2 regions of the Bradyrhizobium tunisiense genome follow, and region 1 is predicted to be linked to the other one. Evidence: riboswitches for the same ligand, from Rfam matches in the RefSeq annotation. Region 1 holds a riboswitch; the other holds the start of a gene.

Evidence for each region. Region 1 has a riboswitch for cobalamin ahead of ACFDR6_RS22515 (energy-coupling factor ABC transporter permease). Riboswitches for the same ligand answer to the same signal wherever they lie in the genome.
Region 2: another riboswitch for cobalamin. It lies ahead of ACFDR6_RS26375 (TonB-dependent receptor); the one in region 1 lies ahead of ACFDR6_RS22515 (energy-coupling factor ABC transporter permease).

What each region holds. Positions count from the first base shown of each region.
Region 1 is NZ_JBHLEV010000004.1:813,807-827,936, forward strand. It holds gene cobW (cobalamin biosynthesis protein CobW) at 1-212, shown strand, start outside; gene cobN (cobaltochelatase subunit CobN) at 212-3,460, shown strand; gene cobG (precorrin-3B synthase) at 3,457-4,620, shown strand; gene ACFDR6_RS22470 (precorrin-8X methylmutase) at 4,620-5,249, shown strand; gene ACFDR6_RS22475 (precorrin-2 C(20)-methyltransferase) at 5,252-5,983, shown strand; gene cobJ (precorrin-3B C(17)-methyltransferase) at 5,980-6,714, shown strand; gene ACFDR6_RS22485 (cobalt-precorrin-6A reductase) at 6,690-7,436, opposite strand; gene cbiT (precorrin-6Y C5,15-methyltransferase (decarboxylating) subunit CbiT) at 7,435-8,616, shown strand; gene ACFDR6_RS22495 (cobalamin biosynthesis protein) at 8,613-8,981, shown strand; gene cobM (precorrin-4 C(11)-methyltransferase) at 8,978-9,760, shown strand; gene ACFDR6_RS22505 (cobyrinic acid a,c-diamide synthase CobB) at 9,760-11,070, shown strand; gene cobA (uroporphyrinogen-III C-methyltransferase) at 11,067-11,798, shown strand; cobalamin riboswitch at 11,844-12,063, shown strand; gene ACFDR6_RS22515 (energy-coupling factor ABC transporter permease) at 12,101-12,778, shown strand; gene cobF (precorrin-6A synthase (deacetylating)) at 12,819-13,568, shown strand; gene cobT (nicotinate-nucleotide--dimethylbenzimidazole phosphoribosyltransferase) at 13,579-14,130, shown strand, end outside.
Region 2 is NZ_JBHLEV010000006.1:355,650-370,244, reverse strand. It holds gene ACFDR6_RS26375 (TonB-dependent receptor) at 1-1,970, opposite strand, end outside; cobalamin riboswitch at 2,086-2,296, opposite strand; gene ACFDR6_RS26370 (hypothetical protein) at 2,345-2,602, opposite strand; gene ACFDR6_RS26365 (hypothetical protein) at 2,685-2,897, opposite strand; gene ACFDR6_RS26360 (hypothetical protein) at 3,036-3,212, opposite strand; gene ACFDR6_RS26355 (adenylate/guanylate cyclase domain-containing protein) at 3,317-5,053, opposite strand; gene ACFDR6_RS26350 (transglycosylase SLT domain-containing protein) at 5,375-7,561, shown strand; gene ACFDR6_RS26345 (hypothetical protein) at 7,638-8,000, opposite strand; gene ACFDR6_RS26340 (hypothetical protein) at 7,997-8,185, opposite strand; gene ACFDR6_RS26335 (PAS domain S-box protein) at 9,379-11,361, shown strand; gene ACFDR6_RS26330 (response regulator transcription factor) at 11,358-12,026, shown strand; gene ACFDR6_RS26325 (response regulator transcription factor) at 12,122-12,508, shown strand; gene ACFDR6_RS26320 (tripartite tricarboxylate transporter substrate binding protein BugD) at 12,661-13,632, opposite strand; gene ACFDR6_RS26315 (threonine synthase) at 13,715-14,595, opposite strand, start outside.

The DNA.
Region 1 (14,130 bases):
GCCTGGCGCGCGAGCAGAACGTGCTGCGCGCCAAAGGCTATATCGCGGTCGCGGGAAAGCCGATGCGCCTGTTGCTGCAGGCGGTCGGCGAGCGCGTGCGTCACCAGTTCGACAAGCCCTGGGGTGCAGGTGTCAGGCAGTCCAGGCTCGTCGTGATCGGTGAGCACGGCGATATCGACGAGGCCGCGATCAGGTCAGGACTAGGTATCTGATGCACGTCGTTTTCCGCGAGAGCCGCGGTCTCGAAGAGACCGCGACGCCAAGGGACATCGGCCAGGACCCGGCCGATCTCGTGGTGCTCTCGTATTCGGATTCCGATCTCGCCGCTTTCGCGGCCGGTTGGCGGCGCGGCCGGAACAGCCTGCCGTCGCTGCGGCTCGCCAATCTCGCGGAGCTGCGTCATCCGCTGTCGGTCGACACCTATATAGACCGCACGCTGTCGCAGGCGCGCGGCATCCTCGTGCGCCTGATCGGCGGGGAGTCCTATTGGGCGTATGGGCTGGCGGCCCTTCAACGACTGGCCAGGGATCGTGACATCGTCCTTGCCGTGCTGCCGGCCGACGGCCATGACGATGCGCGGCTCGACGCGTACTCGACCTTGCCGGTCTCGACGCTGCGCCGGCTCAAGGTGCTCTGCGACACCGGCGGCACGGTCGCCGCGCAAGCTGCGATCGCGCAACTCGCGCTGGCCTCGGGCCTCTATGCCGGCCCTGTCGTCGGCGAGATGAGCGTGCCCGAGATGGGCTTCTACGATCCCGCCCGCGGCGTCATTGCGGCCCCCGTGGGCGGTGAGGGGAAGCCCCGCGCGCTCGTGACGTTCTATCGCTCCTATCTCACCGCCGCGGACACCGGCCCGGTCGATGCCTTGATCGCGGCGCTGCGCGAGAAGGGGTTTGACGCCTGCGGCGTGTTCGTCACCTCGCTGAAGGCGGCGGGCGTTGCCGACTGGCTGTGCGGCTATCTCGCGCAAAATCCTCCGGCGGTGATCGTCAACGCAACGGCATTCTCGGCCCTGGGTGACGACGGCACGACGCCGTTCGACGAAGCATCGTGCCCTGTGTTCCAGGTCGCGCTCTCGACGGCGCGGCGCGAGGACTGGGCGGAGTCGCTACGCGGCCTCTCGCCCGGTGATCTTGCAATGCATGTGGTGCTGCCCGAGGTCGACGGCCGGCTGTTCGCGGGCGTGGTGAGCTTCAAATCCGCCGGGGAGCGCGACTCCGATCTGCAGTTCTCGCATCTGGCCCATAGGCCCGATGAGGAGCGCGTGGAGGCCGTCACCGCACGCGTCGCAGCGTGGCGGCGCCTAGCGGAAAAGCCCGCCGGTGAGAAGCGGCTGGCACTCGTGCTCTCGAACTATCCGGGACGCCCGCACCAGATCGCGCATGCCGTCGGTCTCGACGCGCTGGCGTCTGTCGAGGCCTTGCTGTTGGATCTCGTCGAGGTCGGTTTCGATGTTGCGCCGGTCCATGCGCTCGGTGAAGCGCTGCTCGAGCAAAGTTTGACCTGGAGCGTCGCCGATTATCGCGCGGCAGTCTTGCGTCTGCCGCAGTCCCTGCAGGACGATCTCGCGCAAGCCTGGGGCGCGCCGGAGGAGGATCCGAGTTGCCGCGATAGCGCGTTCCACTTCGCGGCGATCCAATGCGGCCGGTCTATCATCGCGGTCCAGCCCGAGCGCGGCGATGCGGCCATGCGCGATGCCGATTATCACGATCTCGCCCGCACGCCGCGCCACGCGTATGTCGCGTTCCATCTCTGGCTCCGCGAGCAGGGGATCGACGCCGTCGTGCACATGGGCGCGCATGGAACGCTGGAATGGCTGCCCGGCAAATCCGTGGCGCTGTCATCGCGCTGCTGGCCGGAAGCGCTGATCGGCGATCTTCCCATCATCTATCCCTTCATCGTCAACGACCCCGGCGAGGCCGCGCAGGCGAAGCGGCGTCTCGCAGCCGTCACGGTTGGCCACCTGCCGCCACCGCTGGAAAAATCCGCGGTACCGGAAGGGCTGCGCCGGCTCGAACGTCTCCTCGACGAATATTCGACCGCCGACGGTCTCGATCCCGCGCGCCGTCAGCGGCTGATCGCTGCGATCCGCGAGGAGGCGCGCGCCGCCGGCCTCGAAGATGATCTCGGCCTCGATGCATCGGCCGCACCGGCCGAAGCCATCCCGCGGATCGACCGCTTCGTCTGTGACCTCAAGGAAAGCCAGTTCGGCGACGGCCTGCACGTGTTCGGCCGCGGTGCCTGCAGCGAAGCGGAGCGCGAAGCGCTACGTGCCGCGCTTGCCGGCCGGCGTGTCGCGCCGGGACCGTCGGGCTCGCCCTATCGCGGACGCCAGGACGTGCTGCCGACCGGACGTAATCTCTTTGCCGTCGACCCGCGCGCGGTGCCGACGCCGTCCGCGCATGCGCAAGGCATCAAGCTCGCCGAAGAGCTGCTGCGCCGTCACTTGCAGGATCACGGCGACTGGCCGAAGGGACTCGTCGTCGATCTCTGGGGGTCGTCGACCATGCGCACCGCCGGTGAAGAGTTTGCGATGGCGCTGCATCTGGCAGGCCTCGCGCCGCGCTGGGATCACGCCTCCGGCCGCGTCACCGGCTACGACATCATCGCGCCGGCCGAGCTCGGCCGCCCCCGCATCGATGTCACGCTGCGGGTCTCCGGCCTGTTCCGCGATGTCTTCGCGGGTCTCGCGCAATTGTTCGAGGCCGCTTCCGAAACGCTTGCGGCGCGTGAGGACGAGGGCGAGGAGAATCCCTATCGCCACCGCGTCTCCCGCGTGTTTGCGCCGCGGCCTGGACATTACGGCGTCGGTCTCTCGGCGATCCCTGATGCCTTCACGCCGGAGACGCGCGATGCCGCGGGCGAGGCCTGGCTGTCGGCCTCGTCCTGGGCGTTCTCGGCCGATGGAGAGATCAAGCCAGATCGCGCCGGCATCGAGGCGCGGCTCGCCTTGGCCGAGGCCTTCGTCCACGTCCAGGACTTGCCGGAAACCGATCTGCTTCTCGCCGCCGATTATGCCGCGCATGAAGCCGGCGTTGCGGCGGCTGCAGCGCATCTCGGCGCGGCAGGACCATCGCTCTATCACCTCGACACCACGCGTCCCGAACAGCCGCACGCGCGTACGCTGACCGAGGAAATCTCCCGTGTCGTCCGGGCGCGCGCCGCCAATCCGGCCTGGATCGCCGGCATGATGCGCCACGGTTTTCGCGGAGCCGCCGAGATCACTGCGACGCTGGAGCATATGGCCGCGTTCGCCCATCTCGCCGGGGCCGTGCCGCCGCATCTGTTCGATCTCTACTACGATGCGACGCTCGGCAACGATGATGTCCGCGCCTTCATGGCGAGTGAAAATCCGCGGGCGCTCGCCGCGATGGAAACCTGCTTCGCGCGCCTGCACGATGCCGCGCTCTGGCAAACGCGCCGCAATTCGATCGCGGCGGCGTTGCGGGAGGCATCATGAGCGCGTCTCCGGTCAAGGGCTGGTGTCCCGGCGCGCTGCGGCCGATGCAATCGGGCGACGGGCTCGTGGTGCGGGTCCGTCCGTTCGGTGGGCGTCTTGAAGCCCCGCAAATCTCAGGCCTTGCCGAACTCGCCGGGCAACACGGCAATGGTCTGATCGACGTGACGAGCCGCGCCAATCTGCAGATCCGCGGCGTCAGCGAGCAGAGCCATCGGCCGCTGCTCGACGGGCTCGCGCAACTGGCACTGCTCGATCCCGACGCCGATATCGAAGCCCGGCGCAACATTCTGGTGATGCCGTTCTGGAGCGGCGCCGACCAAACCCAGTCGCTCGCCGCCGAGCTGGAGGAGGCGCTGGCCGACAGCGGCCTCGCGCTTCCCACCAAGTTCGGCTTCGCCGTCGATGACGGAAGATCGCGGGTGCTCGCCGGCGATTCCGCCGACATACGCATCGAGCGCGATCGGTTGGGCCGCCTCCTGGTGCGGGCCGATGGTGCAAGGCTCGGCCGCTCCGTCGCACGCGGCGAGGCCGTCAGCATGGCGCTCGCGCTCGCAAGCTGGTTCCTGGTCTCCGGCGGCGCGAGGGGCGGGCGAGGGCGCATGGCGGCCCACATCGCCTCCGGCGCGGCATTGCCTCAATCGCTGCGCGGCGAGACCGAGCCGGCGCCCGTGATGGCGGCGTCGCGGCCGGGGCACTATCCGCAAGGCGCGATGGTCGGCGTCGCATTCGGGCAGATGCTGCATACGACACTGCATCAATTCGCCGGTTGCGGACATGCGCTGCGCATGACGCCGTGGCGGATGGTGCTGAGCGAGGGCAAGCACGAAATGCCGAGCGCGGCGGGCCTCATTACCGAGCCGTTCGATCCCGCGCTGCGCGTCATCGCCTGCAGCGGAGCGCCGCGCTGCCGCGAAGCCCACGCCGATACGCGCGCACTGGCTGCGGCGCTCGCGCCGCGCATCGCCGCGGATACGCGTCTCCACGTTTCCGGTTGTGGCAAGGGTTGCGCGCATTCCGGCACGGCCGCCGTCACGCTGGTTGCGACAGGTGCCGGCTTCGATCTCGTCCGCGGCGGCTCGACGCGTGATGAGCCGGTTCTGCGCGGGCTCAACGGCGCCGACATCGTCAGCGATCCCTCCATCTTGGTCGGAGGGCACTGATGCCGCACACCTATGAAACCGACGGCGCGGCGATCTACCGTCAGTCCTTTGCGACGATCCGCGCCGAGGCGGACCTTGCGCGCTTTTCGCCTGACGAAGAGCAGGTCGTGGTGCGGATGATCCACGCCGCCGGCATGGTTGGTCTCGAGGCGCATATCCGCTTCACGCCTGGGATGGCGACCGCCGCGCGCGCGGCCTTGCAGAAGGGCGCGCCTATCCTGTGCGACGCGCGGATGGTCTCGGAAGGGATTACGCGCGCGAGATTGCCCGCGGCCAATGCCGTCATCTGCACGCTTGGCGACGCCGCGGTTCCCGCACTGGCGCAATCGATGCGCAACACGCGCTCGGCCGCGGCGCTGGAGCTGTGGCGGCCGCATCTCGACGGTGCAATCGTTGCAATCGGCAATGCGCCGACCGCGCTGTTTCACCTTCTCAACATGCTGGAGGACCGCGACTGTCTGCGGCCTGCGGCGATCATCGGCTGCCCGGTGGGATTCGTTGGTGCGGCCGAATCCAAGGCCGCGCTGATGGCCAATCCGCCTGTGCCGGCGCTGACGGTCGAGGGCCGCCTCGGCGGCTCCGCGATCACGGTCGCCGCCGTGAATGCATTGGCGAGCCGGAGCGAATAGCGATGGGACGCATCATCTGCTGCGGTCTCGGCCCCGGCGATCCTGATCTGATGAGTGTGCGCGCCGACCGCACCGTGCGCGGCGCCAGGCATGTCGCCTATTTCCGCAAGATGGGCCGGCCGGGCCAGGCGCGACGCATCGTCGACGGCATGCTGGCGGCGGATGTCGCCGAATATCCCATGGAATATCCTGTCACGACCGAGATCGCCTTCGACAGCGCTGAATATGTGCAGCTGCTCGCCGGCTTCTACGACGAATGGGCCGAACGCCTGGCGCGGCTTGCGCGCGCGGTCGATGTCGTCGTGCTCTGCGAGGGCGATCCCTACTTCTACGGCTCCTTCATGCATCTGCACACGCGCCTGCAGGGACGGGCCGAGATCGAGGTGATCGCCGGCATTCCCGGCATGGTCGGCTGCTGGAATGGCGTCGGACAGCCAATCGCGCTCGGCGATGACGTGACGACCGTGCTGATGGGCACGCTTGCTGAAGACGAACTCGAGCGGCGCATGCGCGATTCCGATGCGCTCGTCGTCATGAAGACCGGTCGCAATCTCGCAAAGGTGCGCCGCGCGCTCAGCGCCGCCGGCCGGCTGGACGATGCCTGGCTGGTCGAGCGTGGCACCATGCCGGGCGAGCGCGTGGTGCGGCTCGCCGAGATCGACGGCGCCGACTGTCCCTATTTCGCGATCGTGCTGGTGCACGGCAAGGGCCGGCATCTGGACGCCGCCCAATGACTGGTACCTTGACCATCGCGGGCCTCGGGCCCGGCAGCGACGCGCTAGTGACGCCGGAAGTCTCCGCCGCGCTCGCGGCCGCGACCGACATTCTGGGCTATGCGCCCTATGTCGCGCGGGTGCCGCCGCGAGCCGGGCTTACCCTGCACCCCTCCGACAACCGCGAAGAGCTGCAGCGCGCGCGCGAAGCCTTGCGGCTCGCCGCCGAAGGCGAGCAGGTCGTCATCGTGTCCTCCGGCGATCCCGGCGTCTTCGCGATGGCTTCCGCCGTGTTCGAGGCGCTGGAACAGGCGCCGCAATGGCGCGAGCTGCCGATCCGCGTGCTGCCGGGCGTCACCGCGATGCTGGCGGCTGCCGCCCGAGCCGGCGCGCCGCTCGGTCATGATTTCTGCGCGATCAATCTCTCCGACAACCTCAAGCCGTGGGCGGTGATCGAGAAGCGCTTGAGGCTTGCCGCCGCGGCTGACTTCGCCATCGCGATGTACAATCCGCGCTCGGCAAGCCGGCCGGAAGGATTTGGCCGTACGCTTTCTGTGCTTCGCGAAGCAGGCTGCGGCGAGCGCCTCGTGATCTTTGCGCGTGCGGTCAGTGCGGCTGACGAGAAGATCGAGACGGTGACTCTGAACGAAGCGACGCCCGAGATGGCCGATATGCGCACGCTGGTCATCGTCGGAAATTCGCAGACGCGCCGCGTCGGCCGCTGGGTCTATGCACCGAGGCGGGTCGAATGACCGAGCCACTGCATCACCTCGGCGACGCTCTCAACCCGTCGGCGCTCGGGCAGCTCCGGCCGCGAGATCATGACCACGGGAAGGCCGAGCATGCGCGCCGCGTCGATCTTGGCGCGCGCACCGTCGCCGCCGGAATTGCGGGCGACGATCCAGGCGATGCCGCGCGCCCGCATCATCTCCAGTTCGCCATCAAGGGTGAATGGTCCACGCGATACGATGACGTCGGCCGCAAAGGGAAGGGGCGCTTCGGGCGGATCGACGAAGCGCAGCGTATAGGCATGCTGTGGCTTCGTCGCGAACGGCGCGATGTGCTGGCGGCCGATGGCGAGGAATACTTTTGCGGGCATCTCGGGCAGAGCCGCGACGGCGGCGGTGAGATCAGCTGTTTCGATCCAGTTGTCGCCGTTCGCCATCGCCCAGGGCGCGCGCTCCAGCGCGATCAGCGGCGTATCGGTTTCCGCGCACGCCGCGGCCGCATTGCGGCTCATCTCGGCGGCGAAGGGATGCGTCGCGTCGATCACATGCGTGATGCGCTCGTCGCGGATGTAACCCGCAAGCCCGCTCACGCCGCCGAAACCGCCGATGCGGGTCGGCAGCGGCTGATCGGCCGGCACGTGAGTGCGACCGGCGTACGAATAGATGGCATCGATGCGCGCGCGCGCCATCTCTCCGGCGAGCAGGCTCGCATCGGCAGTTCCGCCCAGTATGAGGGCGCGCATCATGGCTGATCCCTGGCTGACCATCATCGGTATCGGCGAGGATGGCCTTGCCGGGCTGTCGGAGGCAAGCCGAAAGGCGCTCGACGCTGCCGAAACCGTGTTCGGCGGTGAACGGCACCTCGCACTTGCCGGCGTCGGGAGCCGTGGCCGTTCATGGCCGGTGCCGTTCGATGCCAATGTCGTGCTGAGCCGCCGCGACCGGCCGACGGTGGTGCTGGCCTCCGGCGATCCGTTCTGGCACGGTGCGGGCGCTGTTCTAGCCGAGACGCTTCAGGCCGGCGAGTGGATTGCGCATTCCGCGCCGTCGACCTTCTCGCTCGCCGCTGCGCGACTTGGCTGGCGCCTCGAAATCGTCGCCTGCCTCGGACTCCACGCCGCACCGTTCGAACGTCTCGTTCCGCATCTGGCGCAAGGCGCACGCATCATCTGCCTCGTACGCGGCGGGACAGCGGCTGGCGATCTCGCAAGATGGTTGAGCGAGCGCGGATGGGGCGCGTCGACCTTTTGGACGCTCGCTGCCCTTGGCGGGCCGCAAGAAAGCATCGGAGAATGTCGCGCCGATAGCTTTGCAGGTGATCTCGCTGGAGCCCTTGTCGCAGTCGCCATCGAGGCAAATGGCGGACAAGGCATGCCGCGGAGTTCGGGCCTGTCAGACGATCTGTTCGTCCACGACGGACAAATCACAAAGCGGCCGGTGCGCGCGCTCGCGCTTTCGGCGCTGGCGCCGCGGCCCGGCGAGCGGCTGTGGGACATCGGCGCCGGCTCGGGCTCGATCTCGGTCGAGTGGGCACTGTGCGGCGGGACGGCGACCGCAATCGAGGCGCGTGAGGATCGTGTCGCGAACATCCGCAAGAATGCAGCCGCATTCGGACTTTCGCATCGGATCATGGTCGTCTCGGGGAGGGTACCGGAAGCTCTTGCTGGGCTGGAAGCGCCGGATGCCGTCTTCGTCGGCGGCGGTCTCGATCATGCGATGTTCGATGCGATCTGGTCGCCGCTTGCGCCGGGGACGCGGCTGGTTGCTCACGGGGTGACGCTGGAGACGGACGCGCTGCTTGGCGAGCTGCATCAGCGCCACGGCGGCGAGCTGATGCGGGTGGAGATCGCGCATGCCGCGCCGCTCGGCCGCTATCGGTCCTGGGACGCGGCACGTCCATTGGTGCAATGGAGTACGGTCCGATGAAGGTCGCCGGACTGGGTTTCAGGAAGGATGTCACGCTGGCCTCGTTGCGCGAAGCGCTGCTGGCGGCGGGTGGTGCCGAAGGTCTCGCAGCCATGGCGACTGTCAGCGACAAGGCCGACACAGAATCGTTGAAGCAGCTCGCGCGTGAGTGCGGTGTGCCGATCAAGGCTGTTCCGGCCGATGTACTGGCGGGCATCGACACGCCGACGCAGTCGAAGCTCGTTGCCGAGACATTCGGGACGGGTTCGATTGCCGAAGCCGCAGCGCTCGCTGCGGTTGGCCCGGGCGCGCGGCTGATTGCGACGCGCGTAGTCTCGCAGGATCGCACCGCGACCGCGGCCATCGCCGAAGGAGGCGGCGCATGACGGTGCATTTCATCGGCGCAGGACCGGGCGCGCCTGACTTGCTGACCTTGCGCGGCCGCGACCTGATCGCGGCCTGTCCGGTCTGTCTCTATGCCGGCTCGCTGGTGCCTGAAGGCGTGCTGGCGCATTGCCCGCGTGGGGCGCGCATCGTCAACACTGCGCCGCTGTCGCTCGACGAGATCATCGCGGAGATCGTCGCCGCGCATGCAAACGGCAAGGACGTCGCGCGGCTGCATTCCGGCGATCTCTCGATCTGGTCCGCGATGGGCGAGCAGCTCCGCCGTCTGCGCGCGCTTGGCATTCCCTATTCGGTGACGCCAGGTGTGCCATCTTTCTCCGCTGCGGCGGCGGCGCTGGAGGCAGAGCTGACGCTGCCCGGTCTCGCCCAGACGGTAGTGCTCACGCGCACGCCGGGCCGCGCCAGCGCTATGCCTGAAGGCGAAAAGCTGGCCGCATTCGCCGCGACCGGCGCGGTGCTCGCGATCCATCTGTCGATCCATCTGCTCGACAACGTCGTCGCCGAGCTCACGCCGCATTACGGCGCGGACTGTCCGGTCGCCATCGTCTGGCGCGCGAGCTGGCCGGACCAGCGCATCGTCCGCGCGACGCTCGGCACGCTCGATGCCGCAGTCGGCACGGAGATGGAGCGCACCGCGCTGATCCTGGTCGGCAAGACGCTTGGCGCTGCGGATTTCGACGAGAGCCGCCTCTATGCCGCCGACTACGACCGCCGTTATCGGCCTGTTGGGACCGAGCCGCGCTTTCCGGAGGCGACGTGATGGCAGCAGGCCTCGTCATCTCCGCACCGGCCTCGGGCGTCGGCAAGACCACGCTGACGCTGGCGCTCGCGCGCGCTTGGCGCAATCGCGGCCTGAACGTGCAGTGCTTCAAGAGTGGGCCTGACTACATCGATCCCGCCTTCCACGCCGCCGCCACGGGGCGCGCTTCCGTCAACGTCGACAGTTGGGCGATGGACCGCGGAGGAATAGCGCATCTCGTCCGCCGCGGTGCGGACGCAGATATCGTCCTCGCCGAGGGGTCGATGGGCCTTTTCGACGGCGTCGCCGCGCGCGGTGTCTCCGGCACCGGTGCCACCGCGGATATCGCGGAGATGCTGGGCTGGCCGGTGGTGCTGGTGATCGATCCCTCGGGTCAGGCGCAGACCGCGGCGGCGATCGCCGCGGGCCTTCGCGATTATCGACCCGGCGTGAGACTCGCGGGCGTCGTGCTCAATCGTGTCGCCAGCCCGCGTCACGAAGATCTCGTACGGCGCGCGCTCAACGATGTGGGCATCGCCGTCTTCGGCGCACTGCCGCGTCATGCCGAGATCAGCCTGCCGAAGCGGCATCTCGGCCTCGTCCAGGCCGAAGAGCAGACGGAGATCGGCAAGCTAATCGACGAGGCCGCGCGCTTCGTTGCCGAGCATGTCGATCTCGACGCGGTGCTGCGGTCGGCAGGTTCCTGGTCGCCGCCGCCTGCCGCGAACGGCCTGAACGTGACGCCGCCCGGCCAGCGCATTGCGCTCGCGCGCGATGCCGCGTTCTCCTTCGTCTATCCGCATATGCTGGAAGCCTGGCGCGCGGCGGGCGCCGAGATATTGCCGTTCTCGCCGCTGGCCGATGAAGCGCCTGACGCGAGCGCCGACGTCTGCTGGCTGCCCGGCGGCTATCCGGAGCTTCATGCCGGCAGGATTGCCGCCAACGCGAGCTTTCACGGTTCCTTGCGCGCCTTCGCCGAAACGCGGCCGGTGCATGGCGAATGTGGGGGCTATATGGTGCTGGGAACCGCTTTGACCGACGCGGACGGTATCCGCCATGAGATGACAGGCCTGCTTGGCCTCGAGACGAGCTTTGCGAAACGCCGCATGCATCTGGGCTACCGCCTCGCCGAACTCGCCGCACCGATGCCGGGCCATCGGGCCGGCGCGCGTCTGCGCGGCCACGAGTTTCACTATTCGACCATCATCGCCCAGCCCGACACGGCGCTGGCCGTCGTGCACGATGCAACGGGCGCTGTCATTGCCGAAACGGGCTCGCGGCGAGGGCAGGCCACCGGCACGTTCTTCCATCTGATCGCGGAGGACCGGTGAGCGGTTTTGTCTCCTTCATCTCCGCCGGCCCCGGCGATCCCGAACTGCTCACGCTCAAGGGCGCTGCGCGGCTGCGGGAGGCCGACGTCGTGCTCTACGACGATCTTGCCTCGGGCGCGATCCTCGATCTCGCCCGGCCCGGCGCCAATCTCGTCGCGGTCGGGAAGCGGGCCGGGCGACCCTCGACCAGGCAGCATCATGTCAACCGTCTCCTGGTCGACTATGCCGCAACAGGCGTGCGCGTGGCACGGCTCAAGTCGGGCGATGCCGGCATTTTCGGCCGGCTCGAAGAAGAGTTGGAGACGCTGCGCGAGGCGGGCATCGGCTATGAGATCATCCCCGGCGTCACCTCGGCCTGTGTGGCCGCCGCGCAAGCCGGCATTCCCCTGACCCGTCGCCACACCTCGCGGCGCGTACAGTTCGTGACCGGAGCCGACGTCACCGGCGAGCTGCCGCCCAATCTGAACTGGGCCGCGCTGGCCGACCCCGAAGCGACGACGGTTGTCTATATGGGCCGGCGCACCTTTCCGGCGCTTGCCGCAAAATTGATCGCGCACGGTCTCGCCGCGGATACGCCGGCGCTGTTTGCCGAATCCCTCGGCCGCTCCGACGAGCGGCTGGTCCGCACCACCATTGCCGAGCTTGCCGAGCAGCTTGCCCGCGGCGGCGCCGCCTCGACGGCCGCGGTAATCCTGTTCGGCGCGCTGGCGGGGGATCAACCGTCGTGACGGAAGCGGCCACCCTTCGCCCCTTGACGCAGGCTCGCCGAAAGGGGCACACAGGAGAGGCATGGTGCTCAACGCGGCGCAAAGCGCCGGAGCATAATCGGGAATGGGGGTGGGCGGACCAAGTTGCGGCGCCCAAAACCCCAGCCGCCCCCGCGACTGTAAGCGGTGAGGGACTTCGATCAGCCACTGGGCCGCAAGGCTCGGGAAGGCCGAAGAACCCCAGTGAACCGCGAGCCAGGAGACCGGCCCTGCACGTTTTGAGGCCAAGGCCGTCGGGTGTGACGGCAGGAAGGAATTGAGCCATGCATATCGAACCCGGACTGGTATCCGACGCCAAGCTCATGTTGAGTTACGCAACCGGCATCGCCGCAGGTGGCGTTGCCTTGAAGCTCGCGGCCGAGACCGTGCGCGAGCAGGGCGTCGTCTCGTTCGCCGTGCGGACGCTGGCCACGACGGCGCTCGTCTTCATCTTCTTCGAGATCCTGCCGCACTTCCCGGTCGGCGTCTCCGAAGTCCACTTCATTCTCGGCTCGACCTTGTTCTTGCTGTTCGGCCCTGCGCCTGCCGCCTTTGGCCTCGCCTTCGGCCTGCTGTTCCAGGGCATCTTCTTTGAGCCACCCGACCTGCCGCAATACGGCATGAACGTCACCACACTGCTGGTGCCGCTGTTCGCGATCCAGGCGATCGCCACGCGGATCATTCCGCGCAACACCGCCTATGTCGATCTCAAGTACCGGCAGGCGCTGGCGCTCTCGACGACCTACCAGGCCGGCGTGATCGCCTGGGTGGCGTTCTGGGCTCTCTATGGCTCCGGTTTTGCGATGAGCAACCTCGCGAGCATTGCGACGTTCGCGGCGTCCTACGCGCTCGTCATCGTGATCGAGCCGCTCGCCGATCTCGCCGTGCTGGCGCTGGCGAAGTCGCTGCGTGGGGTCACCGCGCCCGGCCTCGTTACCCCGCGCCTGCACAACGCGGCCTGAGAGATCAGCGAGGGGCGGTACGCCGCCCCTCGCGCTCGCGATGCTCACGCTCTCCCTGATAGGCATCGGCTGCGGCGATCCCGACCAGCTCACGCGCGCCGCGATCCGCGCCATCAACGCGGCCGATCTCGTCCTGATCCCGCGCAAGGGAACGGCGAAGTCCGACCTTGCCGATCTCCGTCGGACGATCTGCGCGGACGTGCTCACAAGCGACAAGACCGAAATCGCCGAGTTCGATCTTCCCGTGCGCGACGCCGGTGAAACGGATTACCGCAAGGGCGTGGACGATTGGCACGATGCGGTGGCCGCGACCTGGTCGCAGACGATCGCAAGACACCTTGCAGGCGAGGGCAAGGTTGCGCTGCTGATCTGGGGCGATCCCTCGCTCTACGATTCCTCGCTGCGCATTGCGCGTCGGCTCAATCCGGCGCCTGACATCGAGGTCGTGCCCGGCATCACCTCGATCCAGGCGCTCTGCGCTGCACATGCGTTGCCGCTCAATGATATCGGCGAGCCTTTTCTGGTCACGACGGGGCGGCGCTTGCGCGAGGGCGGCTGGCCGCAAGGTGTCGACACCGTGGTGGTGATGCTCGACGGCGGCACGGCGTTCCAGTCGCTGGATGCGGCAGGTCTCCACATCTATTGGGGAGCCTATCTCGGCATGCCCGATCAGATCATCCTGTCCGGCGCGCTGGCCGATGTCGGCGAGCGCATCGTCGCCGCGCGGCAGGATGCACGCGCGCGGCACGGCTGGATCATGGACAGCTACATCCTCAAGCGCGCGGGTTAAGCGAGGCAGCATGCTCCCCGAATGGGTCTATCGACAGTGCCCCGAAATCTCCGCGCTCCATCGCGAGGCGGCGATCGCGCGGCAGGCGCAGCTCACAAAACCAACCGGTGCACTCGGCCGGCTCGAGCAGCTTGCGATCGAGCTTGCCGGCCTGCAGGCGACGGAGCTGCCCCGCGCCGCGCGCGTGCCGATCATCGTCTTCGCCGGCGATCACGGCATCGTCGCGCAAGGCGTCTCGGCCTATCCGCAAGAAGTGACCATCGCGATGATGGCGAATTTTGCCGCCGGCGGCGCGGCGATCTCGGTGCTGGCGCAGGAGCTTGGTTCGAGCCTGGAGGTGGTCGACGCCGGCACGCTGGCGCCAGGCGAGATGGGCGGCATCATCACCGACAAGCCGCGCGGCGGCACCCGCGATTTCAGCGTCGAGGCCGCGCTCCAGCCTGCGGAGCTGGCGTTTGCTTTTGAAGCCGGCCGGCGCGCGGTTGCGCGTGCGGCGACCAATCAGCCCGATCTGCTGATCTTCGGCGAGATGGGCATCGGCAACACCACGGCGTCGGCGGCG
Region 2 (14,595 bases), on a different contig from region 1:
GCGTCGAGCACCAAATAGTTCTGCCAGATGTTCCAGGTGACGCCCGCACTCGCGGTGTAGCGCGACACCAGCGGCACGTCATTGCCGGTCCAGATGCCTTCGCGGAAGACGGCGCGGGTATAGGCCATGCCGGAGCGCAGCAGCAGAGCGTCGTTGACGCGATAGGACAGGCTGGTCTCCGAGCCGTAGCGGCGGGTCGGATCGAGGTTGGTGTTGTAGAACAGCACCGGGTTGAAATGGACCTCGTTGGTGAGGTCCATCAGATAGAGGCTGCTCTGCAGCTGCAGTCCGCCGCCCTTGATGCGCAGGCCGCCCTCGATGTCCTGCGAGGTCTGGGTCTTGAGTTGAAACGTTTGCGGGATCGCAGCGAAGGTCAGGGGATCGAAGGACGGCCCTGAGGACAGGCGCTCGTCCACGTCGGGCGTGCGGAACGCGCGCGCGGCGCGGCCGAACAGCGAGACCACCTCATTGAGGCGATGCTCGGCCCCGAGATGCAGCGCATATTGGGTTTCATCGCTCTGGAGCGGGAGGGCGCCGATGTCGGCGTTGAACGGCGCCGCCGGGTCGAAATTGTCGCGCGCCGCAAGATTGATCGTCTGCACCCGCGCGCCATAGGAAATGTCAGTCGTAGGCGACACGCCCAATGTGTGCTGAAAATAGCCCGCAACCGTCTGCTGCCTGAGGTCGTAATCATGCCAGGGGGAGAGCCCCTGCCCGGCGCCGCGGTTCTGCTGAAAGCTCGCGTCGTAATAGTCGATGCCGGTGAGGAGCTGCGATGGCATTCCGAGCAGCAGGCTCTTCACGCTGAGCCGCGGCGTGATCGACCACGTGGTCAGATGGGAATCGGCATAGGTCGACGTGAAGAAGCCCGGAACCGGCACCGGGCTGGAGAAGAACGCACTCTGCTGTTTCTTGTCGCGCACGCCGCCGTCGACGATGAGATCGACGCCGTTGACGAGGGTCTTGGTGAAGCCCGCGGTCACACTGAAGCCCTGCTGGTTGGCATAGTTGAACGGCGTGCTGGTCCCTCGCCGGTCGGTCGCGACCTCGTCGAGGCCGATCGATGGGTCGACGGTCCGCCCGCCCGGCAGCCGCAATTCCTGATGATCGCCCGTGACGGTGAGAAAAGCGGTCAGGCCCGGTGTCGCGTAATTGAGATTGCCGACGCCGTTCTGCTGGGAATAGCGGTTGTTGTCGCGGTAGCCGTCGGTCCCGACGGCGTTGCCATAGAACGAGGTAGACCACGGACCGGCATTGAGCGAGGTCGAGACGTTGCCGACTTTCGTGTTGAACGAGCCGAAGCCGGCCTCGATGCGCGCGGTCACGGGCGGTCCGCCGACGCCGCTCTTGGTGACGATGTTGATCACGCCGCCGACAGCGTTGTCGCCATAGAGCACCGCTCCGGAATTGCCGCGCGTGATCTCGATACGCTCGATGGAATTGAGCGGGATGGTGGAGAGGTCCACCTGTGCCATGTCGATGTCGTTCAGCCGCCGTCCATTGACCAGCACCAGCGTGTTGGCGGTGGCAAACGCGCCGAAGCCGCGCAGGTCCACGCCGGTCTTGGCACCGATCGGGCCGCCATAGAACGTCGTGATCTGGGCCCCCGGCGTCTGCGTCGCGATGATCTCGGCCAGCGTCTGCGACGGCGCGTGCGCGATATCCGCGGCCGTGACGACGGTCGTGGCAGCACCGACGATACCGCCGTTGCCGGCGACAGCCTCGACGGCCGAGCCGGCGCCATTGCCCGACGGCGCGACATCGGCCGTCGCGCGGGGCCTCGTCGCGCCGTCACCGGTCGCCCTGGCCCGCGTGCGGTTCTGGTCGTCGGGCTTGGTCACTTCAATCGGTGGCAGCTGCTCGGCAAGGACCTGCTGGGCGAAGGCCGGAGAGAGATCGAGCGAATGGAAGGCAACGGACGCGAACAGGCCAGCGCTGAGGCGCCCGGCGGCAGAGACAAGACGGGACACAATTGTAAACCTCGGTATGACGTCAGTGGCACGTCACAGCGAACGAGGTTTCACGGTGGAGCGATGGATTGCTCCGGTGAAGCCGATGTCTGCACTCCCCGACCGACATCTTCGCGTGTGACCACGGCTGACGGCAGGTCTCCTGGCTCGCGGGTCGTTACCTTACGTCGCCTTCCCAGGACCGAGTTCCCAGTGGCATAGGACGAAAGATTCACCGCTTACAGTTGCGGGGGCAGCCGTGGCGTTGAGACAATTCCCGTTGGGACAATCCCGCACCACATTCCCTTTTGATCTCCCTGAGGAGAACCGTCACCGATCAACTTACGTGTCGTTCCGCCGGGGAGTCAATCGACCGGTGGCCGTTGTCACCGCGCTCAGGTCCGCCCTCGCAAACGCTGGGCCTGTGCCCAGGCGGCAGCGACGTCGCGTGGCGGAACATCGACGCGCTTGATCGGAGTCAATTCGCCGGAGGCCGAGACGATCGCGGTTTCCTCGCGTCGGCAGCGCGTGCAGACAAAGCGGACCTCATGCGGGGACGCCCACCAGCTCGATCGCTTCACGTTGACCGCCATCGGCCAGGCATCGCAGTGCGAGCAGGACACCAGAAATCGACCGGGATCGAGCATACCCATTTCATCGGACTCCGCGTCCTTCCGCTTCTTCAATGATTAACCCAGGTGAATCGTTCCGGTGCCCAAGCACCGCCGGTTGCTCTCAGCGCGCGCCCTTGAGGGTGCAGGAGGTCGTGCACGTGACCGTGGTGCCGCGATCGCAGGATCTGCAGGCATTGACACACTGGTTCATGTCGCGGGGATTGTACGAGCTGTAGTTCCGCATCGGGCAGGCCGATGTCGAGCCGGTGATGTCCTGATCCTGATTGCAGGACGCCGTCATGAGCGCGAATATGATCACGGCAACGAGGCGCATGTGATTGCCCTGTCGAGCATGGCAAATGACACTCGCGAGGCACGCTGCACTGCAGCGAACCCCGGCCTTCCCAGCACGAGCGATCGCCCGCTGCGTCAAGGATGCGCGCCAAACCTTAAGAACGGATTGCAGCCGGCCTCAGGCCGCGGCCTTGGTCGCGATCGCCTGCCGCATGTCCGTCGCCAACTGACGGTACTGCTCCGAAAGCTTCAGATAGAACTCGCGCTTGGTGCTGTCGGTCGCGAGCTTGGCAATCAGCTCGCATTCGGCGGTCAGTGTCTCGAACCGTTCCAGCCTGTCCTGAAGTTCCGTCATCGGCGTGTCCCCGTCAAACGCCTCAAGGACATTCAACCTAAGCCCGGGAAATAGGTCACGGCGAACATCGTTATCGAGTAGAAACAATTTTTCCGGGGCGGCAGCTATTTGCTGTCCAGCCGCCAGGCGCCGTCCCAGCCGGCGTCCGGCGGGTTCGCCTCGAACTGCGCGATGCGGCCGAGCATCGCGCGCGACGGTCCGTCGCCGGGGACGGCTTCGAGCGCCGCGTTGAAGGCCGCGCGCGCCTCCTCGAAGCGCCGGGCGCGATAGGCGGCGAGCGCTTCGGCATAGTGCATGCGCAGGCTCTCCTGTGCGCCGGTGAGCGCGCCCGCCCTCGCCATCACTTCGAAGATCGCCTGCGGCGCGCTCTGGCCGGCGACCGCGAGACGATCGATCTCGCGCAGTTCGAGCCGCGATCCGACCGCATCAGCGGTGGCCTGCGCGATCAGGATGCGGGTGCCGTAAACCTTGTTGACGGCCTCAAGCCGGGAAGCGAGGTTCACGGCATCCCCCATCACCGTAAAGCTCATCATCAATTCGGAACCGATGCTGCCGGTCAGGACCTCGCCGGTGGCGATGCCGACCCGCAAATCGCACGGTGCCGGCATGGCGCGGATGCCGAGCAGGTCGGGCAGCTGCTTCTGGAGCGCCGGCACCTGCTCGGTCATCTCGATGGCGGCGAGGCCCGCGAGCAACGCCTGCTCGTCGTCCTCGATGAAGGGCGGGCCCCAATAGGACATGATGGCATCGCCGATATATTTATCGATGATGCCGCGGTTGCCCCTGATGGGTGCGGACATCATCGTGAAATAGTGGTTCATCACCCGCACGAGGCCGCGCGGGGTCATGCCCTCGCTCATCGCGGTGAAGCCGCTCATGTCGCAGAACATGATGGTCATGACCCGGCGCTCGCCGTCGATCGCGATCTCCGGCCGGTCGATCAGCCCCTGCACCACCTTGGGATCGATGTAGCGGCCAAAGGTCTCGCGGACGCGCTCGTTGTGCCTGAGCTGCTCGGTCATGCGGTTGAACGCCGCGGCGAGTTCGCCGATCTCGTCCTGGGTGGAGACGGTGATGGTCTTGTCGAAGCGACCGGCTTCGACCTCGCGGGTGCCGGCGAGCAGCAGCCGCACCGGGCGCGTGATACCGCTGGACACCAGGAGCGCAAAGGCAAATCCGAGCACCGCCGCGAGCAAGGTCACGGCTCCCGACACGATGATGGCCTGGTATTGGCGGCCAATCACTTGCGACGTCGAGAAGAAGACCTGCGTCAGCATGTCCGCCCTGATCGCGTCGACCTTCCGGTTGAACGCATCGCGCAGGGTGTCCAGCTGTTCCAGCGTGGCGCGGGCCTGGACCACGTCCTTGGCCTCGATCTGCTTCAGCAGTTTCGCATTGCCCTCGTCCAGATTGCGCCGCAACTCGGTGACGGCGCTCTCGATGCGGACGTCGAGCCGTGCCAGCGCGGCATTGTCGGAATACGTCCTGGGATCATCGATGATCGCGTTGATGTGCTTGCGCGCTGCCTCGGCTTCTTCCTCGAACTTGCGGTCCAATGCCTCGAAGTCGCGAAGCCGCGCCGCATACGTCTCCTCGTCCGACGACGCCCCCATCTTGGTCATGACCATTTGCCGCAGCGCCAGGGCGCGCTCCAGGGAACGGATATTGGCGCGGGCCAGATGGCTGTAGGCCGGGATGTAGCGGTTGGTCAGCTCGCCCAGGAGGACACCGACCTGGCTCGACATCACCATCGACAGGATCGAGGTGACCAGCATCAGGACGATCAATCCGAGGGCGATGCCGACGATCTTGCGCCGGATCGACTGGTTGAAAATCGGCATAGGCGCGGGGCAAAGGCTCAAAGGACGAAGCGAGGGATTCCATACACCGGATCGGGATTCGGGAACACGCGCAATCTGCCCCTGCTGACGCCCTGGACCCGGCCAAACTGTCGCGCGGGCCCGGATCGTTAACAAAGGCTTAAGAGACTATCCTTTGCTCCCCCAGCGCGGAAGTTCCCGCATCACATCCGTATTTTGCCGCATTGTTGCGACAGCGTGAGGATGCGACACGGTAGTGATGCACCGTGTCGGTGCCTTGATTCTCAAGCCGCATGTCGTCGCGGACCTTGGTTTGTAGTGGTTTCGCAGGGGGACCATGGAATGAACCAGTGCCTACGCTCGCTCGCGTGTGTCGTTGCCGTGGCCGCAATGGCCCTTCTTCCCACCGAGATCGCGGCCAAGAGCAGCCACAAATCGTCCGCGCCGAAGAAGACGCATGAGGCGAAGGGCGGCAAGCATCGCCACACGGCGGTGAAGTCGCGCCACGGCAAGCATGCCGAGGCCAGACACAAATCGAAGAAGGCCGACGACGCGCCGTCTGACAAGCCCGCAACACCGCCGCTGACCGGCGACCTCGCCGCGCTGAAGGACGCCATCGATCTCACCCGCAAGGGCAAGACCGATGACGCGAGCGCAGCGCGCGAGCGCATCACCGATCCCGCCGGACGTAAGCTCGCGGACTGGTTCATGCTGCGCCACTCCGACAGCACGGCGAATTTCAAGCGTTACGCCGCCTTCCTCGAGGCCAATCCGGACTGGCCGAGTCGCGCGTTGCTGCGCCGGCGCGCCGAGGCGCGGCTGTGGCAGGAGAAAGCCGACGCCGCCACCGTGCACAAATTCACCATGGACCAACCGACCAGCGCCAAGGGCAAGTTCGCGCTCGCCCGCGTGCTGCTTGCCGAAGGCGACGCCGATAGGGCCGCGCGACTCGTGCGCGAGGCCTGGCGCGCGGACGAATTGTCGGAGCGCAGCGAGGAGGATTCCTACGAGGCGTTCCGCGACCTCCTGACCGCGGACGATCATCGCGCCCGGATGGACAAGCGGCTCGGCGCCAAGGACTATTTGGGCGCGCGGCGCGCCGCAAAACGGCTCGGCGAGGATGCGCTCGCGATCGTCAAGGCCTGCGCCGCCGTCACCGGCAAGTCGAGCAAGGCCAAGGACTATCTGGAGGACGTCCCGACCGAGGCGCGACGCGATCTCGGCTATGTGCTGTGCCGCGCCCAGTGGCATCTCCAGAACGACCGCATCGACGACGCGGCCGAGGTGATCCTCGCCGCCCAGCCCGACACCATGGCCGCGCAAGATACCGATGCCTGGTGGCGCGAGCGCCGCATGCTGGCGCGCAAGCTGCTCGACCAGGGCAAGTCCAGGACGGCCTATGACGTGGTTCGCACCGCCGCGGTGCCCGAGAAGGAAGTCTACCGCGTCGACTATCATTTCATGTGCGGCTGGATCGCGCTGCGCTTCCTCGACGATCCCCAGGCGGCGCTGGTGCACTTCGCCGCCATCGACGAAGGCTCGGCCAATCCGATCGCGCTGTCGCGTGCCCATTACTGGCGCGGCCGTGCCGCCGAAGCGATGGGCGCGACCGCAGATGCGCGCATGAGCTATCGGGCGGCATCGCGCTATTCGACCGCGTATTACGGCCAGCTTGCGCGCGCAAAGCTCGGTCTCGACCGCATCGAGCTGCGTGCGCCCTCGCCCGTGCTGGCCTCGGCCGACACGCCGCCCGCAGACGAGCGCGTGCGTGCCGCCGACATGCTCTACGACATCGGCGAGCGCGACATGGTGTTCTACTATGCCCAGGATTTCGCCAAGGAGAGCACCGACGTCGCGGCGCTCGAAGCGCTCGGCGAGCTCGCCGGCCGGCGCAACGATGCGCGCGTGATGCTGGAGGTCGGCAAGTCGGCGCTGGCGCGCGGGCTCGCGCTCGACCATTACGCCTTCCCCACCATCGGCATCCCCGAGCACCAGCAGGTCGCGCCCGCGATCGAGACCAGCGTGATCTATTCGGTGGCGCGCACCGAAAGCTCCTTCGAGCAGCGCGACAAGTCGCATGCCAACGCGGTCGGGCTGATGCAGGTGACGCCGGAGGCCGGACGCGATACCGCCAGACGTTTCGGACTGACTTACGACTGGGGCAAGATGGTCTCCGACCCCGTCTACAACACGCAGATGGGCGCGGCCGAGCTCAGCGCGCTTTTCTCGGAATACCGCGGCAACCAGATCATGACCTTCGCCGGCTACAATGCCGGCCGCGGCCGCGTGCGCGAATGGGTGCAGGCGCGCGGCGACCCCCGGGATCCCAGGGTCGATCCGGTCGATTGGGTCGAGCGCATCCCGCTGTCGGAGACACGCAACTACGTCCAGCGCGTAATCGAGAACGTGCTGGTGTACCGCGCGCGGTTCGAGGGCAGCAGCATGATCGCCGGCAAGAGCAACGAGCGTGTGGTGACGCACGAGGCCGGAGCAACGGCACCCGTGGCGGCCGCAGCGCCCGCTCCCTAGTCGACGCCGCCGGGGCTGAACACCGGCGCCTGCAAGGTTACGTCGCTGCGGCTTCCACGCGAGTGCAGTCGCGCAGCTAGATGTCACCTCCTTCCAGCGTGATCGGATCGCGACCTTCCAAGGATGCGCCGGTCAAAGCTCTTGCGAAGGTCCAAGCGTGCATCGTGCAGCTCCAGCACCAGACCGCACCCAGGGCCGCCATCGTCTCGATCATATTGCGAGCGGCGAGCTCGACGTTCGCGGCGGCCGGTTCCGTGCACCCAGGCATCGGCCATTGTACGAAGAACAGGACGAGTTCGCCGCGCCGGTAGCAATCGTAGTCACAGTAGCGGCGCTGTGTGCGCGCATGCCGGACATAGCCGGAGCAGAGCGACCGCGAGCAGGTGCTGCACGTGGCCGCGCGCAACGGAGGCTCGTGGTTGACCACCACGAATTTCATGACGCCACCCTCACGCCATCCGTCGCGAGGGCCTCGCAGAACAGCGCATAGCACTGATAGTCGCAGTAAGGCAGACGGGTCGCGATCTCGCGGAGATAGCTGCCGCTGATAGGCTCGCAGCACTGCATGCACCAAGTGTGCCGGAACGGGGTCCGGTCGTTCACGAGCACGAAGGCGAATCTCATGTGGCACCTCCCAGGGCGAAGCAGTAAACGCTGTCCAACGGAGACAGGGCGGGCGGTGGAGCGCAAAGGTGGTTTCGGCCGTCCGGATTATCCCTGTTTCGCTCCACCTTCTGGGGTGGGATCAGAATGTATCTCCCGTCCTCCCGGCGTCGTGCATAGATCTGGCCGTCGATGTATTTGATATCGGTCGGATAGCAGTCAGCGCTGTTGCAGCAACTGAGGCTCGGATTGTCCGGCATGTGCCAGGTCGAATAGAATTTCTCGTGCAGCGCCTGGTCCTGGAGTGGATGCTGGCGATGAGCGGTGCCTTGTCCAGTCTCCTGTGCCTGGACTGCAGCGGAGCCGAGGAGAACCAGCGAGCACAAGAGCTTGCATGAGCGCTTCAACGCACGGGCTCCCGGGTCAGACCTTCGGAACGAAGTCAGTTCTCTAATTCGGCCTCAGGCAACCTGAACCCGAAACAACCACCGGCGGTCGCGTTCGCGGCGGGTGCGGAAGCGATCGACACACTTCTTGGAGCAGAGCGCGGTGCGCCAGGAATAGTAGCGGATCAGACCGAACTTGCCGCCGCACACCCCACAGCCATTGACTGAAGGGCAAGGTTCGGACTGGGATAGGCCACGCTCAGGAAGTACCGATGTATCGCACATTGTTATCTCCCTCTGTCGCTTGGTTACTTGCGCTTTGCCAGTTCATTCCCTTCGACCTCGCGCGGGTCGTGAATTGCCGCGGCGGCGGTTGCGTCACCAGTATTCCGGCGGTTCGTCCCTGGTCGTTGTTTGTCGGTACGACACCTCGGCCGCTAGCTTCAGACCGGTTCTCGTGCGCTCGCTGCGATCGACCGGTCGACACTCCCGAATGGTCATAAGGCTAGTTCGCCGGGCACGAGATGCTCAATTGTACGGAGGTAAATGGCCAATATGATTAGGAATGGAGGCCCTATACCTAGGTTTGTCCCGTACTCGCCCCGGGGCTCCCCGGCTCATGTTCAACGAGACGGCGCACGATGCTCCGGCCGCACGGTCACCGTGAAGATCCCGCCGGCATGGCGTCCTCGGGGCGCCGCAATGGACAGCGCAGCGCTCGATGCAGAGGCGCACGTCATGATCGCCCGTCGACTTTGGCCGGAATTGCTCCTCTCGCGGCAACGTGCTCTACTCGTGTTCACGCAGAGAGCGCCGGGAGCGTCTGCGATGAAGCCGGGCCGGGCAGCAACGTTCGGGAAGTCAGCCGCACAATTCCTCGTCGGCTGCGTCAGGCAGGTTGTCACTGCCGGGCCGCACACTGAGCCGGACGCCGGTTTGCACGAGGCGGTCAAGCAGTGGCAGCAGGTCTTCGAGCACAACCCGGTCATGTACTTCATGGTCGATCCGACCGGAACCGTGATCAACGTGAACACGTTCGGCGCGGCGCAGCTCGGCTACACGGCCAAGGAATTGATCGGCCGATCGGTGCTGGATGTCTTCTTCGAGGAAGATCGTGACTTCGTCCGGACGTGCGTCGCGCTGTGCCTTAAGACCATTGATCAATCACACACCTGGGAAATCCGGAAGGTTCGCAAGGACGGCTCGGTGCTATGGGTGCGCGAGAACGCCAAGACCATGCTGCGGGCCAATGGCGGACCGATCGTGCTGGTGGCCTGCGAGAACATCACCGAGCGCAAGGAAGCGGAGAATGCGCTGCGACAGAGCGAGGCCTATCTCGCCCAGGCGCAGGAATTGAGCCACACCGGCAGTTTCGGCTGGAAGGCCGCGACCGGCGAGATCACCTGGTCCAAGGAGACCTATCGCATCTTCCAATTCGAGGAGGGGACGAAGCCCGAGATCCCGCTCATGCTCGAGCGCATCCATCCGGAGGACCGGCTTGCGGTGCAACGGACCACGGGTCGGGCGGCACGCGAGGAAAGAGATTTCGATCATGAATACCGGCTCATAATGCCCGACGGCTCGATCAAGTACGTCCGAGCGGTAGCCCGGGCGATGCGGGATGCGAGCGGTCACGTCGAATTCGTCGGATCGGTGACTGACATCACGGCGACCAAAGAGGCAGAGCGCAAACTGCGCGATAGCGAGCAGCGCTTCCGCGACTATGCCGAAACCGCCTCCGACTGGTTCTGGGAGACGGGGCCGGACCATCGCGTGACCGAGATATCAGAACACTCAGATACCATCTCTGCTCCCGTGGGCCTGATCGGACTTACGCGTTGGGATATCGCGCCGGATGCCGATCTCGAGCCGGAAAAATGGCAACAACATCGGGCGGCGCTGGACGCCCACGTCCCGTTCCGCGACTTGGTGTATCGCAGCAAAGACCGCAACGGGCAGCCGATCTACGTCCGGACCAGCGGCAAACCGTTCTTCGACGCCGACGGCGCTTTTCTCGGCTATCGCGGCGTCTGCACCGATGTGACCGCCGCGATCCGGACCAATCAGGCCGAAGACGCGCTGCGCAAGGCCCAGGCCGAGCTCGCACATGTGACGCGCGTCACAACACTGGGTGAGCTGACCGCTTCCATTGCACACGAAATCAATCAGCCGCTTGCCGCAGTCATCGCAAATGCCGACGCCTGCCTCGCCTGGCTGCAGCGCAGTCCGCCCGATCTCAAGGCGGCCCGCCGCTCCGTAGAGTGGATCATCGAGGACGGCACGCGTGCCAGCGACGTGATCCGTCACGTTCGGGCGCTCGCCAAGCGGTCCGGCATCGAGATGGTTCCACTCGACGCCAACGTGGTCGTGCGGGAGGCCGTCGCACTCGTTCAGCGCGAGATGGCCAGCCACGCCGTATCGGTGCGAATGGAGTTGTCGTCGGCACTGCCGAATATCTTTGGCGATCGAATCCAGTTGCAGCAGGTCCTGATCAACCTGATCATGAACGGGATCGAGGCCATGGAAGGCGTCCACGATCGCCCACGCGAGCTGGCCATCCGTTCAGGGGCGAGTGGCGATGGCGCGATGCTGGTGAGCGTTTCCGACTGCGGGGTCGGCATTAGTGAAGAGGCGATAGATCGCCTGTTCACGCCGTTCTTTACCACGAAATCCGCAGGCATGGGCATGGGACTGTCGATCTGCCGCTCCATCATCGAGGCCCATGGCGGACGGCTTTCGGCCGCACCGAACCAGGAGCGGGGCGCGACCTTTCAGATCACCCTGCCCCTCTATCGAGAGCAAACATCGTGACCAAGCGCGCGGAGCCTTCGCCGCAGCCGGACGGCGATCAGCCAATCGTCTTCATCGTCGACGACGACGCATCGATGCGCCGCGCACTCACCAATCTCTTCGAGTCGGTCGGCCTCAAGGTCGAAGCATTCGGCTCGGCACCGCAACTTCTCCACGCGAAGCCGCCGGATGTCCCCAGTTGCCTGGTGCTCGACATTCGCCTGCCCGGAGCCAGCGGCCTCGACCTGCAGTCCGATCTTGCCAAGGCAAATATCCACACGCCAATCATCTTCATTACCGGTCATGGTGACATTCCCATGACGGTTCGGGCCATGAAGAGCGGCGCGATCGACTTCTTGACTAAGCCGGTTCGCGACCAGGACATTCTGGACGCGGTTCAGGCCGCTATCGAACGAGACCGCAAGCGCCGCGACCTCAACAGGACGGTCTCGACCGTGAAATCACGCTTCGAGTCACTATCCTCGCGGGAGCGAGACGTATTGTCACTGGTGACGTCCGGCCTGATGAACAAGCAAGTGGCAGCCCAGCTCGGATTGGCGGAAATCACCGTCAAAATCTATCGCGGCCAGATCATGCGGAAAATGGGCGCGAAGTCGCTGGCCGATCTGGTGAGGATGAGCGAGGCGCTCGGGATTGGATCCAACAAGCCCGGCGCACAAACCTAAGTATGAGTTTCCAATGACGACTGGCAGGTCCACCTTGCGCGTTTATGTATAGCCGTGGCGACGGCAAGCGTAATCCCGGGCGAGGAGCGGACGTCTTGTCAGTGGCTTCGGTGATTTCGGTGCTTGACGACGACCCTTACGTGCGGGCCGCAATCAACAATCTCTTGGAATCGCGTGGATATATCGTTCACACATTCGCCTCAGCCGAGGAGTTTTTGAGATCGGACGATTCGAATGACACCTCGTGCGTGATCGCCGACGTGCAGATGCCGCTGATGACCGGGATCGATCTGTTGACGCAGATGCGCGCGCATGGCTCGGCAACGCCGTTCATCTTCATCACGGCTTTCCCGGATGAGAGCGTACGTGTACGTGCGCTCAACGCCGGGGCAACCTGTTTTCTCGGAAAGCCGTTCGCCGCCTCGGATCTGATGCAATGCCTGGACCGTGCGCTGGCAGCAGGTCACGAAACCACGCAGTGAGCGACCGGCGACGAGCAAATGCGAGGGTGGACAGCGACCAGGATCAATTCCGCATCTCGCGAGGGCCTCCCGCGAGATGCCCCGCGTTCGCCGCCCGCTCGGAATGCGGCGCGGAAACTGACGACATGCAGCGGGGCATGGCGCCGCCCGGCTTAATCCACCTTGATGTTCGCCGCCTTGATCATCGGCCACCATTTGGCGATCTCGGCCTTCTGACGGGTGCCGAGCGCTTCGGGCGTGAGCTGATCCTTCGGCGTCATCTCCAGGCCCTGGCCTTCGAGCTGCTTCCTCACAGCGGGATCGTTCAGCGCCTCCACGGCCGCGGCGTTGAGCTTCGTCACGATCTCCTTCGGCGTGCCCTTCGGCACCCACATGCCCGACCACAGCGTCATGTTGAAGCCCTTCAGACCCGCCTCCTCCGCGGTCGGGATCTCCGGTGCCGACGACAGGCGCTTGCTGTCGGTGATGGCGTAGGCGCGGATGGTGTTGGCGCGGACCTGGCCGATGGAGTTGGAGGTCTGGTCGACGATGAGGTCGATCTGACCGGCGATGAGATCGTTCAGTGCGGGCGCGGTGCCGCGATACGGAACGTATTGCAGCTTGATGCCGGAGACGCTTTCGAAATAGACGCCGGCGATGTGGCTGCCGGAGCCGGCGCCGGCGGTGCCTGCTGTCGGCGGTGAGGGCCGCGACTTCAGCCACTCGATCAACTCCTTCAGCGAGGTCGCGGGCACTGCGTTCTTGCTGACGATGATCATCGGATTGCTCGGCAGCAGCACGACCGGCTCGAGGTCGGTGACGAGGTCGTATTTGAGTTTGTAGACCGCACCGTTGGCGACGTGGGTGCCGAGATGGCCGAAGGAGATGGTGTAGCCGTCCGGCGGCGATTGCACCGCGCGGCCGACGCCGATCGAGCCGCCCGCGCCGGTGACGTTCTCGACCACGACGGCCTGGCCAAGCGACACCCGCATCCGCTCGGCCAGCACACGCGCCATCGCATCCGACGGTCCGCCGGCCGAGAAGGGCACGATGATGGTGATGGGATGGGAGGGATAGTCATCGGCGCGCGCGGCGCCGGTCACAGCGAGAACAGCAAACAGCGCAGCCCAGACGGCCTTCGTCATTGTCTTCTCCCCGGCGATGTCGTTGTTATTTTTTTGCTCTTCCCGCGTACGGGAAGAGGAATCATTCGTCGCGCAATGCGCGCTAGAACTGCGAATAGTCGATCGGCTTATGGCGGTCGAGCGTGCGGGTGACCGGCGGCAGCGGATACTTCAGGCCGGTCGCGCAGTTGAACAGCATCACGCGGTCGCTTTTCGAGACGCGGCCGTCGGCGAGGCTTTCCTTGTAGGCGGCATAAGTGGCGGCGCCCTCGGGGCACAGCAGCAGCCCCTCCTCGCGCGCGACCTCGCTGAGCGCCGCCGAGATCTTGTCGTCGTCGACCGCGATGGCAAAGCCCTTGCTCTCGCGCACCGCGCGCAGGATCAGGAAATCGCCGATCGCCTGCGGCACGCGGATGCCGGAGGCGATGGTGTGAGCGTCCTCCCAGCGCGTGGCGTGCTCGGTGCCGGCCTCGTAGGCGCGCACCATCGGCGCGCAACCGGAGGCCTGCACCGCGACCATGCGCGGCCGCTTCGAGCCGATGAAGCCGATCTTCTCCAGCTCGTCGAACGCCTTCCACATGCCGATCAGACCGGTGCCGCCGCCGGTCGGATAGACGATCACGTCGGGCACGTCCCAGCCGAGCTGCTCGGCGAGCTCGAGACCCATCGTCTTCTTGCCCTCGATGCGGTACGGCTCCTTCAGCGTCGAGGTGTCGAACCAGCCGACCTTGGCCTTGCCCTCGCCGACGATCTTGCCGCAATCGTCGATATAGCCGTTGACGCGGTAGACGGTCGCGCCCTGCAGCTCGATCTCGCTGACGTTCACCTCCGGCGTATCGGCCGGGCAGAAGATCGTGGTCTTGATGCCGCAACTCGTGGCGTAAGCGGCCAGCGCCGCGCCGGCATTGCCGTTGGTCGGCATCGCCATGTGCTTGATGCCGAGCGCCTTGCCCATCGACACCGCCATCACGAGGCCGCGCGCCT